Linked DNA regions of Saccharicrinis fermentans DSM 9555 = JCM 21142. The main gene of each other region encodes a partner of the protein of the gene in region 2 in a complex. Links are inferred from orthologs where the notes say so. Each region holds a gene or a part of one and is shown on either strand. Other genes may lie near its edges.

The links. Proteins that work in one complex are often made in the same cells at the same time.
Region 1: the proteins of pheS (region 2) and pheT are in contact, whole or in part, in a crystal structure (PDB 6P24), measured with the Escherichia coli proteins. The link is inferred for Saccharicrinis fermentans DSM 9555 = JCM 21142 from one-to-one orthologs.

The regions. Positions count from the first base shown.
Region 1 is NZ_KI912107.1:2,883,721-2,889,633, reverse strand. The notes cover bases 1-3,061. They hold pheT (phenylalanine--tRNA ligase subunit beta), read right to left. Parts: upstream 2,728-3,061; coding sequence 274-2,727; downstream 1-273. Other genes in these bases: surE (5'/3'-nucleotidase SurE), read left to right, coding at 2,906-3,061; CYTFE_RS0111550 (hypothetical protein), read right to left, coding at 1-54. Also shown: more of surE, read left to right, coding at 3,062-3,670; CYTFE_RS0111535 (hypothetical protein), read left to right, coding at 3,660-3,956; lpxB (lipid-A-disaccharide synthase), read left to right, coding at 3,967-5,097; gliding motility-associated ABC transporter permease subunit GldF, read left to right, coding at 5,104-5,835.
Region 2 is NZ_KI912107.1:4,125,408-4,134,059, forward strand. The notes cover bases 3,012-5,959. They hold pheS (phenylalanine--tRNA ligase subunit alpha), read right to left. Parts: upstream 5,022-5,959; coding sequence 4,002-5,021; downstream 3,012-4,001. Other genes in these bases: CYTFE_RS0116835 (DUF2461 domain-containing protein), read left to right, coding at 3,133-3,801; CYTFE_RS0116845 (peptidylprolyl isomerase), read right to left, coding at 5,171-5,959. In the rest of the region: CYTFE_RS26955 (metal ABC transporter solute-binding protein, Zn/Mn family), read left to right, coding at 1-690; CYTFE_RS0116820 (metal ABC transporter ATP-binding protein), read left to right, coding at 693-1,433; CYTFE_RS0116825 (metal ABC transporter permease), read left to right, coding at 1,444-2,274; CYTFE_RS0116830 (2-C-methyl-D-erythritol 4-phosphate cytidylyltransferase), read right to left, coding at 2,255-2,926; more of CYTFE_RS0116845, read right to left, coding at 5,960-6,484; CYTFE_RS0116850 (peptidylprolyl isomerase), read right to left, coding at 6,578-7,372; CYTFE_RS26960 (peptidylprolyl isomerase), read right to left, coding at 7,474-8,316; CYTFE_RS0116860 (hypothetical protein), read right to left, coding at 8,344-8,652.

The sequences.
Region 1 (5,913 bases), 1.2 Mb from region 2 along the record:
GCTTATGAGTAAGGTGATGAGAATGCATTGCTTGCTTGATGATGAGAGACTCATTTATATGTTAATAAAGTGTTTATAATTAGTTATATAATACTTCATTAACGCGTAAAAGGTTACTTTTTTGCCGAAATAAAATAAAAAGCCATAAATACGATTGTAAATATGGCTTTTTATTTTTTCAATAACATTGCTATCTTCAGGATAGATTACTTCTAATGGCTTAGCTTATGTAGCATATAAAGTTTAGGCCAGTCAATAAGTAATTATTTTTATCTATCGTAATTGTGCCCCAACTTCTTTTTCAAAGTTACGGATCATGTTCTTCATGATCTTATCAATCTGCTTGTCGGTAAGTGTTTTGTTAGCATCTTGAAGGATAAAGTTAACGGCGTATGATTTTTTATCAGTACCCAATTTTTCTCCTTCATATATGTCAAATAGAGAAATGTTTTTTAGTAATTTTTTTTCTGTTTTTTGTGCAATTTCTTTTATTTGACCAAATGTTATTTTTTTGTCTACTAATAGTGCCAAGTCCCTGCTTACTTCGGGATATTTAGGTATTTCTTTATATATTAAAGACTGTTTACCGGCAACTTTGAGTAGGTTATTCCAGTTAAATTCGGCAAAGTAAACTGTATTTTTCAGGGCGAAATTTTTACCCAATTCAGGACTTACAATACCGTAATCCACCAAATGAATTTTATTTTTGGTAGAGATAGTGATGCCTTCCGTAAAGATGTCGTTGGACACTTCCTTTTCATCCAACATACTTTCTGGTATGTTTAAGCGTCTCATTACTTGGTCGACGACAGCCCGCATGTCAGCAAAGGATACTTCTCTTTCCTGAGCGTTCCAGTTGGCAGCGATCATTTTTCCGGAAAGGAAGATGCCCAGGTGATGTTCCTCGTTGTATTTTTCTAAAGTACCTTTTTCTCCTGTTGGATTCAGGTAGTAGCAATTACCGAATTCAAAGATTTTAAGGTCGCTGTTTTTACGGTTTATGTTATGAACGATGGATTCTAATCCGCCCATCACCAATGATTGGCGCATACCACTTAGGTCGTTGCTCAATGGGTTGAACAATGCCACCACATTTTTTTCGGGGTATCTTTCCTGTTTTTCGTAAAAAGAAGGTTTGGTTAGCGAGTTACACATAATTTCGTTAAAGCCTTGGGCCACCAATTGATTTGCAATGATGTTTTTAACTTGGTGGTCATCGGGTTTGTTTGAATAAACCAAGGTTGAGTGTACTTCGTTTGGAATTTCGATATTATTGTAACCGTATATTCTCAATATATCTTCAATCACATCCACCTCGCGTTGCACGTCTACTCTGTAAGGAGGAATAGATAACAACATGCCTTCTTCGCTTTCGTGGGTTATTTTCATATCCAGGGCGGCAACAATGCTTTTTATTTTTTCAGTACCCAGTTTTTTTCCAATGAGACGATCGATGTTTTTCCAGCTAACGGATACTTCAAAGTTTTTAATGGGGTTGGGGTATAGATCTACGATGTCGGATGAAATATTTCCTCCTGCCAATTCTTGAATTAAAAGCGCTGCTCTTTTTAAGGCAAAAACGGTCATGTTAGGATCGATACCTCGTTCAAAACGGAAAGAAGCATCAGTGTTTAAAGCGTGTCTTTTTGCTGTTTTACGCACGAAAACAGGATTAAAATAGGCGCTTTCAAGAAATATTTTGGTGGTAGTTGTCTGAACGCCACTCTCAGCACCTCCAAATACTCCTGCTATGCACATTCCTTCTTCTGCATTGCAAATCATCAGATCCTGATCCGATAGTTCTCGCTCCACATCGTCTAGCGTAGTGAATTTTCTCTTTTCGGGTAGTGTTTTTACGATAATTTTATTGCCTTTTATCTTGTCGCCATCGAAGGCATGCAAAGGTTGTCCTAATTCATGTAATACATAATTGGTGATGTCAACGACATTGTTGATGGAGGATAAGCCAATGGATGTCAGCTTGTTCTTTAACCACTCAGGAGAGTCTTTTACTTCAACACCAGAAATAGTGACTCCTGCATAACGAGGACAAGCTTCTTGGTTTTCTACAGTAACATCTATGGTGAAGTCCTGGTTGTGGACACTGAAGTTTTCAACAGAGGGGAGAGTAAGTTTAACATCTTCACCGTTTGCCTTTAAATAGGCCGCCAGATCGCGGGCAACACCATAATGAGAAGCGCCGTCGGCACGGTTGGGTGTTAAATCAATTTCAATAACAGTATCCGTTTCTATATTAAAGTAATCTTTGGCCAGAGTTCCTGCAGCTACATCTTGCGGTAAAACCATGATGCCGTCATGGCTACTTCCCAAACCTATTTCATCTTCGGCGCAAATCATACCTAAGGAAACTTCGCCTCTTATTTTTCCTTTTTTTATGGTAAAGCTCTCGTCACCATCATACAATACAGTTCCAACGGTTGCTACAACTACTTTTTGCCCGGCCGCTACATTGGGGGCTCCACAAACAATGGGCAAAGGCTCGTCTTTACCAATGCTTACGGTTGTTTTACTTAATTTATCGGCATTGGGATGTTTTTCACAGCTAAGAACTTCTCCTATCACCAGACCTTCTAAACCTCCCTTGATGGATTGCACCTCTTCAATACCACCAACTTCAAGACCTATGGCTGTAAGTATTTCAGAAACCTTGGAGGTCTCCATATCTATGTTTAAGTAGTTTTTTAACCAGTTGTATGAAATCTGCATTTTATATATTTTATAATAAAAATTAGCCTATTGTATTTTAAGCCAACAAAAGTAATTATTTTGAAGTCAAGTTGCCAATATCGGAACCGAAAACTAATAATACTCATCGTACATTTTTATATATACCCGTATCTATTGTATATTTGAGGCTTAATTTTTCATTTAAAAACAACACGCCGTGACGAATAAACCAATTATATTAATAACAAATGATGATGGTATACATGCCAAAGGGATAAAATGTTTGGTTGAAGCCATGAAGGAATTTGGCAAAATTGTTGTTGTGTCTGCCGATGAATCTTTTTCGGGAATGTCACATGCTATTACAGTCAAAGACCCCTTGTATATTCAAGATTTAGGAGAAAAAGATGGTGTGAGTTATTATGTAACGAATGGAACGCCTGTGGATTGTGTAAAGTTGGCCTTGCATACTATTTTAGATACCCACCCTGATTTTATTGTCTCAGGTATAAATCACGGTTCAAATAGTTCCACAAGTGTACATTATTCAGGTACGATGGGAGCAGCCCGTGAGGGCTGTGTGAATGGTGTGCCATCTATCGGTTTTTCTCTGTTGAGTTATGATGCGGATGCGGATTTTTCACAGAGTCAAAAGGTGGTGAAGTGCGTATTTAAAGATGTTTTAAAAAACGGATTGGTAAAAAATACCTTTTTAAATGTGAATATTCCCGATACCAATGAAGTAAAAGGTATTAAAATGTGCCGACAGGCAAGGGGAAAATGGATAGAGGAGTTTGTGGAAAGAGCCGATCCCAGGGGGAGAAATTATTATTGGCTGACAGGAGATTTTAAAAATATGGAGCCTGAATCGAAGGATACAGACGAGTATTATTTAAGTAATCATTATGCAACGGTTGTTCCTTGCACCATCGACGCAACAGATTATGCATCGTTAAACGAAAATAAAAATTATGAACTGTAAATGTAATAAACTCTATATTGGCCTGTTAATAGGTATTATATTACCTTTGATAACTTCGTATGTTATTTTTTATGTGCGTTTTGGAGATACATTGACCATAACGGAGTTTGTCAACGGCTTGATAGGATTACATGGATTTACCAAGTTGTTAAGCTTGAGTGTGATTCCTAATCTGATATTCTTTTTAATAGCTATTAATTTAGAACGGTTATTGGCTGCTAGAGGAATTGTTACTGCCACGGTATTATATGCTGTTGTGGTTTTGATATTGCGTTTTTCATTATAAAAAAAGAAAGTTGAAATATTACATTATAGCAGGAGAACCTTCGGGAGATTTGCACGCATCAAACCTAATGAAGTCATTGAAGGAAAATGACAGTGATTGGGAATTTAGGTTCTGGGGGGGTGATTTAATGAAAGAAGTTGGAGGGGAATTGGTGCGTCATTACACAGAAACGGCTTATATGGGTATCAAAGAAGTGGTATCTAATTTAGGAAAAATAAGAGCGAATTTTAAGCTCTGTAAAAGTGATTTGCTGTATTATAAGCCAGATGTGTTGATTTTGGTTGATTATCCGGGCTTTAACTTGAGGATAGCCGAGTTTGCTAAGAAAAAAGGGATGAAGGTTTTCTACTATATTTCACCCAAGGTGTGGGCTTGGAATACAGGGAGGGTTAAAAAGATTAAGGCTTATGTGGATAAGATGTTTACCATATTGCCATTTGAAACCAAGTTTTACCAACAGCATAATGTGCCTATTGATTATGTGGGTAATCCGGTTTTGGATGCCATTGAGAGCCGTGATCACAAAGGGGAGGATATCAATACATTTAAAGAACGTAATGGGCTGGACTCAAGACCTATTGTTGCCTTATTGGCTGGGTCCCGCAAGCAGGAATTAGATTATGTTTTGCCCGAAATGCTTAATATGATTGATGTGTTTCCTGATTATCAATTTGTGATAGCGGGAGCACCATCGTTTTCGCAAGCACATTATAAGTCTTTTGTTGGAGGAAAGGATGTAAAGGTTATTTTTAACCAAACATATGAATTGCTTCAACAGGCACAGGGGGCCTTGGTGACTTCGGGAACGGCTACGCTTGAAACAGCCTTGTTGGACTGCCCTCAAATAGTATGTTATAAAATGTGGGGAAATAAATTGTTTAGTTGGTTTATTCAAAAAGTAATTCTGAAAGTTGATTTTATATCGTTGGTGAACTTGATTTTAGCCAGAGAAGGTGTTCGGGAATTGGTACAGGAATCACTTAGGTTTGAAACATTAAAGGCTGAACTGGGTAAGCTATTGAAGGATCAGGATTACAGGATTCGTATTTTTAATAATTATAACCAGCTGCACCAGATTATGGGAGAACCAGGTACGAGTCAGCGTGCAGCAAAGTTAATGATTCGGGCATTAAATAATTAGTATTTCATGTGGAGTTTATATCGAAAAGAAATTACATCATTTTTTAGTTCTGTTACCGGATATCTGGTGGTGGGGGTGTTCTTGGTGTTAACGGGATTGTTTTTGTGGGTGATACCGGGTGAAATGAATATTTTGTTCGGAGGTTATGCTACCTTAGATTCGTTATTTTATCTGGCGCCTTGGCTTTATTTGTTTTTGGTGCCTGCGGTGACCATGCGTTTGTTTGCTGATGAAAAAAGAACGGGAACCATTGAGCTATTGTATACCCGTCCTTTAACGGAATTTCATATTGTTCTGGCTAAATATTTGGCTGGACTCTCGTTGGTAGTAATTAGTTTGTTACCCACGCTTGTTTATTTTTATACAGTGGTTCAACTGGGAAACCCTGTGGGTAATATTGATTACGGTGGAACATGGGGGTCTTTTATAGGTCTGCTTTTTTTGGCGGGTATATACGTAGCAATCGGAGTGTTTTGCTCTTCGTTAACTGATAATCAAATTGTTTCTTTTGTTATTGCGGTATTGCTTAGTTTTGTTTTTTATGATGGCTTTGATGCTTTGTCGCAAGTGGTATCTGGTAATAGCTTGCAGTCGTTTATTGTGTATCTGGGCATAGATGAGCATTATCAATCCATGAGTCGAGGGGTGTTGGATTCCAGGGATTTGCTTTATTTTGTAAGTGTAATCACTTTGTTTTTGTATTTAACGCGTACTATGTTGAGTAGTAGAAAATGGTAGGTCAAATGATGTGGTTTGTTTGTTAAATGGATGTGTGGAGTAGTTGTTGAAGAATAAAAAATACTATAGCTAAAAGCG
Region 2 (8,652 bases):
GCCACTTATGCCCCCAGTCCATCACAAATAAAAAGTCTCAGCGAGTCCACTCTTTATTTACGGATAGGACACATTGGTTTTGAAGAAGCATGGATCCCAAGGATCAAGGAGATCAATCCCCATTTAAAGATAGAAGACACCTCAACAGGAATATCCTATATACGCGGAGAGGATCATTATCATGGCGATCATGTGCACAAGGGCGGTATCGATCCACACATATGGACTTCACCCAAAACAATGATCACAGTCATCAAAAACACACAGGAAGCTCTAACAACAGCCTTCCCCCAAAACAAAGAAAATATTATCGAGAATGGCAAAGCACTACTAAATAAAGTAAGTCAGCTAGATGAAAAATACGCACATACGCTGGAGACTGTACAAAAAAGAAGGTTTTACATTTTCCATCCAGCTTACACATATTTGGCAAGAGACTATGGTCTACAACAAATCTCCATTGAAGACAAAGGTAAAGAGCCCAGTGCCCAGTGGTTAAGACAACTCATTGACAAGGGAAAAGAACAAGAGACACAGGCGATTTTCATACAGGAAGAATTCGATCAAAGAAACGCAGAAATCATTTCTAACGAACTGAACATACCCATCGTTAAAGTTAACCCCCTATCTGAAGATTGGTTTACAGAAATGAATTTGCTTTTAGGTAAATTAGAAAAAAACCTGCGATAGCCATGGCACCACTAATAAGCTTAAAAGACATCTATGCCGGTTACGAGCCTAATAAGCCTGTGCTTAGGGAGGTAAACCTGGAAGTGAACCATCTAGATTTCATTGGAATCATAGGCCCCAACGGAGGAGGCAAATCAACTCTTTTAAAAGTTATACTCGGCTTATTGAAACCTTTGTCAGGTCAATTAACCTATCATTTGGAGACTCCGGCCAGTATTGGATACCTGCCTCAAATAAATTTAGCCGACAAATCCTTTCCCATCAGAGTTATTGACGTGGTGCTATCTGGCTTAATGGGCAAGAAAGGGCTATTAAAAAGATATACAAAAGAAGAAAAAAACAAGGCCTTGGAACTATTGCATTTTGTAAACCTGCAAAAACATGCACAAAGTGCTATTGGCGAATTATCGGGGGGACAAATGCAGCGCGTATACTTATGCCGCGCCATCATCAACGATCCACAAGTCCTGATACTAGACGAACCCAATAACTTTGTCGACAAGCACTTTGAAGGTGAGCTATACGATTTACTTCAAGACCTTAACAAAAAGATGTCGATATTACTCGTATCACACGACATAGGAACCATTTCGTCCTTCATTAAAACCATTGCCTGCGTCAACGAAGAGTTACATTATCACCTTTCCAATAAGATCAACGATCAGGTATTACAAACATACAATTGTCCCATTGAGCTAATCACCCATGGCAAGGTACCACATCGGGTTCTGTACAACCACTAATTCATATACAATGCAAGAATTACTCAGTATATTCCAGTACTCTTTTTTTACAAACGCTATTATTGCAGGTCTATTAACAAGCATATTAGCAGGCATAGCCGGCACCTATATTGTTTCAAGAAAAATAGTATTTATTAGCGGAGGAATCACGCATGCTTCATTCGGAGGCATTGGCTTAGCCTACTTCCTTGGTCTCAACCCATTCCTAGGAGCGGCTGTATTTGGGGTGCTATCAGCACTGGGTATCGAATGGTCCACCTCCAAGGCTAATATACGCGAAGACAGTGCCATAGCCATATTATGGTCATTGGGTATGGCCATTGGTATCATCTTTGTCTTTTTAACACCCGGTTACACTCCAAACTTAATGAGCTTTCTATTTGGAAACATACTCACAGTAACGCTCAGTGATATCTATTATATGCTTGCCTTAACCATCCTCATCACAGCTTGCATCATCATTTTTTATCGTCCCATATTATATACTGCCTTTGATGCCGAGTACGCCAAAACAACAGGATTAAACGTCAAGTTTATCAAATATGTAACAGCCGCCATGGTGGCCTTGACCATCGTATTTAGTATCCGAATTGCCGGAATCATACTTGTTTTATCACTCTTTACCATACCCCAGGCAATAGCGGCCATATTCACCCATGATTTTAAAAAGATGATATACTATTCCATCGGTTTTGGATTTATGGGTATGATACTAGGATTAATAGGCTCATATTTCTTTAATTTACCATCGGGTGCCATCATCATTTTCACCCTGGTTCTGGTTTGGGTCCTACTAAAAGGAAGCAGCAAAATAATGAAATCTACAAACCATTTTTCTTAAGAGCCTCACCCACTAGCAAATCAACAGGTGTGGTCATTTTTATATTTTCGCGATTACCAGCAGTAAGAATCACTTCATTACCGGCACTTTCATAAACACTGGCATCATCCGTAAATGAATCTTGAAATGGTAACTCATAAGCTTCCTTAAGCACAGACATCACAAAAACCTGAGGAGTCTGTACCATTTTATACTGTGCTCTATTAACCGATCTGCTACCTGATTCATTCATTTCCCGGATCGATTCAAACGAATCAGTCACAGGAATAGCACACCCGCACTTTGCAGCTGTTACATAGCAATTTTCAAGTGTTTCCAATGACACCAACGGTCGTACCCCATCATGCACCCCAACCAAACATTCTTCTGTGAGCACTTCCAAACCACTTTTAACGCTATCAAAGCGCGTATTTCCACCCAAAGCCACTTCCAGAGGAATGGTGAAATCATATTGCTCACAAAGTCTTTCCCAGACACCTACCTGATTTGCGGGTAATACCAATACGATGCGCATATGTCGATCATAGCTAACAAACCGTTCTATCGTATGCATTAAAATAGGCTTACCACACCACTTAAGAAATTGCTTAGGCTGCTCACTTCCCATACGGCTTCCACTTCCTCCAGCCACAATGATAACAGATTTTTTCATATGTTTTAATTTATCTTTCAATGGTCATATAGATCCAATCATACTTTTTATCCGCACACTGAAAGATCTAAAATAACTCGCTTTGGATCCCAAAATTAACAAATACATAATTACAGCCCACCACAAATAGGCAATTAAGAATATAATTGTTGCAAATGCTATCTTTTCGCTTTAAATTGGCACAAACTATTAAACCATTATTTGTCATGATACCGAAAGAGATATTTGATTTTTTGGTGGAGCTCAGCATTCACAACAACCGAGAATGGTTTCAGGACAACAAACCAAAGTACCTGCGTGCCAAGGAGGCTTTTGAAGCATACACAAACAAATTAATAGCCCTGATAAACACCATAGACCCAAGTATAGGTCATCCTGCGGCCAAAGATTGCGTCTTCAGAATATATAGAGACGCCAGATTTTCAAAGAACAAAGACCCTTATAAGAATAACTTTGGAGCCTATATCTCACATGGAGGAAGAAAAAGTACTTATGCAGGCTATTACTTCCATCTAGAACCGGACAACAGCTTTATAGGAGGAGGAATATACTGCCCATCACCCAAGGTTTTAAAATCGGTAAGGGAAGCCATCATAGAAAATACGCAAAGCTATAAATCCATTATAGAAGACAGTGCATTTAAAAAAGTATTTCCTGAGATATGGGGTGAAAGACTTAAAACGGCTCCCAAAGGCTTTGACAAAACAGATCCCAACATACACCTCGTTCAAAACAAATCATATACAGTTATAAGTCACCTATCGGATGAAGAGGTGCTATCAGAAAATATCGATCAAAAAATTGAAGCAGTATACAGACTTTTGCACCCTTTCAACAAATTTATTAACCAAAGCATCAAACGATCACTATCCTGAAAGAATTGCTGCTCATACATGGATAAAATCTTCTATTGCGCCCATAATAGATTACAAAAAACAATTTGAGCCAACCTGATCACGGTTGGCTCAATAAATCTTTCTCGCTCATATAATAAAGGCCCGGTCATTAGCCATGCAATCAGCGACCATAGCTCACTTCTACGTACACAAAGGCCACATATTTGTCATCACCAAAATTATATACTAGCTTTAAACTGTTCCAAGAAACGAACATCATTCTCGAAAAACAGACGAATATCCTTAATCTGATATTTCAGCATAGTAATACGTTCAATACCCATACCAAAAGCAAACCCAGTATATTTCTCACTGTCAATATTTGAATATTCCAACACATGCGGATCCACCATACCACAACCTAATATTTCTACCCAGCCGGTATATTTACATACGTTACATCCCTTTCCGCCACAAAGCGTACAAGAAATATCCATTTCAGCCGACGGCTCTGTAAAAGGGAAATACGAAGGACGCAGACGTATCTGTGTTTTTTCACCGAACATCTCTTTGGCAAAATACAACAAAGTCTGCTTTAAATCGGCAAAAGAAACATTCTCATCAATATATAATCCCTCTACCTGATGGAAGATACAGTGCGCACGAGCTGAGATAGCCTCATTACGAAACACACGTCCCGGAAAAATAGAACGAATAGGCGGCTGTGTTTTTTCCATCACTCTCACCTGAACAGAAGAGGTATGGGTACGCAACAATACATCCGGATCTTTCTCAATAAAAAAAGTATCCTGCATATCCCTGGCCGGATGTTCTTCAGGAAAATTTAATGCTGTAAAGACATGAAAATCATCCTCGATCTCAGGCCCCTCAGAAATATTAAAACCCAAACGGGCAAATATATTCACAATCTCATTTCTAACCAACGACAAGGGATGACGGCTACCCAGTTTCATAACCGTTCCCGGAAGAGTCAAGTCAACTCCCGCCCCTTTGACTTGGGTATCGGCAAATTGCTCCTTCAGACCATTAATAAACTCCTGCGCTTCATTTTTTAGCACATTAATAACCTGTCCTACCTCACGTTTTTGCTCGCTAGGAATCGTTTTAAAATCATTGAACAATTCCGATATAATACCCTTTTTACTAAGATATTTGATACGTAAATGTTCTGCCTCATCGGCTGTTTGAGCAGTGAGTTGCTTTATTTCTTCGCGTAAAGCTTTTATTTTATCCAGCATTATTGGCTTCTTTTGTATATTATTCTGAATCTGCAAATTTAATAAAAGGAATGGATTAGAAGAATAGAAAATTACATAAAAGTACAAATAAGAAGCCCAAACGCCCAATCACTAACAGGTCATTTTACGTAAAACGGTAAAAATAGGACTTACTTTTTTAAGATATCGATATGCATAATCCGAATATCGTCAACAGGTCTATCCACTGCATAGGTTTCTACAGCAGCGATTCTATCCACCACATCCATACCTGCCTTCACCTCTCCAAACACCACGTAATCACCGTCCAAATGAGGAGCTCCGCCAAGAGTGTTATACGTACTTATTTGCTCTGGCGTAAACCGAATGCCTTTCTGCTTTTCAATATCCTTCAATTCATCACGCGAAAAGATTCTACCAGAAACAATATAAAACTGAGAACCATCGGAGCGATCTTTGGGATTACGTTCGGGTGGCATTTTTGAAGCCGCCACAGCCCCCCGCTTATGAAACAGACCAGGTACAGTCGTGGTTTTTAAATTATAGCCAGGCCCCTGCCATCCAACAAGATCATCCTTACCTGCATATTTACTATCGGCAGCGCCTGTCTGAATCAAAAAATTCTTTAACACACGATGCACCAAAAGGCTATCATAAAAATGATCAGACACCAGTCGAATAAAATTATCACGAAACACCGGCGTTTGGTTGTATAACACAATATCTATGTTACCCATTGTTGTTTCAATTCTAAACCCCTTTATTTCCTTATAAGACGGATATACTTTATTGGTTTTCCTACGAAGATCATAAATAGACTTCTCCCGCTTGAGCCGTCTTTTATTCAAAGCCAATATTTCAGCCGAAGGTATCAAGGCGCACACTTTTCCACTATCCGTTTGTTGATTCAGGACCATTCCCACCGGATGATGCAGAAAAGTAAAAGCCGGAAGACCGGATGCTATTTTTTTACTTAGAAAATAATGAATCGTAGAATCAACTTCTATTCGATCAACCTCTACTTTGGGGGCATAAATCTTTGTCGACTTGCGATACAAACCGGCAATAGAATCAGGAATATGACGAATAGACTTCTCCAGATGCAGGTAGTGCAAATTTTCCTTCCAGGTCTTCAGTATGACCAGATTGTTCTCTATATCATAAGCTAGATAACCAGCCACATCACTATAGTCTTCAGTACCCACCGGCGTCACCTTTGCCTTATAGCTTCCTTTAATTAGATCGAGATGTGTGACCAAGCTATTACGCGAAATATAAAAACCATAACCTCTTTTCAACAAACGATTATAGTGATCATAGCACTCGATGGTCACAACAGATTTAATATTACGCTGATAAGACCCCTTTGGACGCATACGTTCCTCTTGCGACATGGTAGACTTCTGCTGCCGAGGCTGACAAGCAAGCATAGAGAACAGAACCAGCCATAATATAGCAACATAGACTTTTATCTTAACGCACACCAAGCGAATCATAAAAAACATCCTCCAATCAAAACTTCATACTTAAAAAAAACTTATACAATTACACGTTAACCAGTCATTTTCTGCCACAACTTACAACACTCTAACCACCAATTTAACATCTGTATAAGGCCTACTATTCTTATCTGTTTTGAGCGCTGCAATTTTTTCTACCACATCAAATCCACTTACCACCTCTCCAAAGACTGTATAATCACCATCCAGCTCAGGCAAGCCGCCCTGCGTAGTATAAACTTCCTTCTGTTGCTCAGTAAACTCTAATTTATGAGACAAAGCATATTCAACAGCGATTTTATCTTTTATTTCGCGCAAACGTCGGTTAAACTCTTTTGGGTTCTCCACCTTCAATTTTTGAAGCTCCTCCTTATGTGGCACATAGAATTTTTTTTTGAGTTGAAGTTTAATAGGGTTATTGATAGCTTTCTGCAACAGTTGCAGCTCCTGGTCGGTATATACCTTACCATGGACGATATAAAACTGACTCACATCCGACATTTTAAAATGATTGATATCTTCCGGTTGTCTCGGTGCGCAAAGAGCTCCTTTTTTATGAAAGCGATTTTCTCTAAACTCAGAATCAATATTAAGCTTTGCACTTCCATATCCAATATGTTTTCCAGCCGGTGCATTTTTTGAGTCGGAGGACCCACCTTGTATCACAAAATTTTTGACCACCCGATAAAACAAAGTACCATCGTAATGCCCTTCCTTGGCGAGTTTCAAAAAGCTATCACGATGCTTAGGGGTATCATCGTACAACATAATTTTGATATCGCCCATATTGGTAGATATGATCACATGCCTACTTTGCGCCTCACTTATAAGCCCGTAAAAAAATAATACTACTAATAAAATAACTGTTCTCATTACTTACTCCTCTGTTTCACACATAATAGACCCATTGGGTTAAAACACCCATCCATACCTCACTCACTCAATGACCATATAGGCTCACCATCACTAAAAAACTATTCTCGAATAACCTCTACTTTAACATGCACATCCTTCAGAGGTCGGTCTCTTGCATCCGTTTCTTGCTCAGCTATCAGATCAATCACCTCAAAACCATAATGCTTACCGAAAAGGGCACCAATTTTTTCCATCCAATTTTTCTGCTCTATCACCTCACCAAAAACCGTATAATTACCATCCAAATGTGGCGTACCGCCCACTGTTTTATAGACTTCTTTCACATCTTCAGGAATAGAAAACTCAGGTTCTTGTGCATATACCCGGTTCACTTCGGCCATGATCATATTCTGTAAGGCCAGCATTTTAGTTTCATCTCCCGTTTGCTGAAGGCGATTCAAGGAATCATTATAGCTGGTCAAGAGACCATTAAATATATCTCTTTTCTTACGCTCACGTGTTTGATTTTCAATTTTCGTTAACTTATCCTCACCAAACACCTCTCCTTGCACAATATAGAACTGGGAACCCGATGAACGTTTTTCAGGATTCATACGATCACCTTGACGAGCAGCTGCCAAAGCTCCCTTTTTATGATAGATAGTCGGATAAGCAAATTCGGCAGGCAAGGTATAACCAGGACCACCCTCACCCAGATGGGCCCCAGCTTCAGCCTCTTTAGAGTCAGGATCACCACCCTGAATCATAAAATCTTTAATAACACGATGAAATAATGTACCATCGAAATATCCTTCCTTCGCAAGTCTCAAAAAATTATCGCGATGTGCAGGCGTTTCATTATAAAGTTTAAATTTAATATCACCAAAATCAGTCTTCATCAGCACAACAGCTTCTCCTGACTTAGGAGAACAACCATAAACACTTACTAAAAAAGTAGCCAATAAAAAAAAAGTATCTTCCTCATTATATTATAATTTTTCGTCCAGGTATTCAACCATAGCTTGTTTCAAAATACGCTCACGTTCTGAGGGTGGAATATCATCAATAACATTCACCACAGAAAAAATAGGCCATCCGGCTTCATCACAGCCGTCCTGCTTATAAAAACCTTTACGTTCAAACAGCACGCATCTCGCCAAGTTAATTAAATCCATCTTTTCATCCTTGGAATACTTAATATATCCAGTTCCCCGTTCCTGTATACCAATTAAAAATAGCAAAAAATCAAAATCTGCCAGAACATTAAACTTTTTGCTGACTTTTAACAACAACTCTTC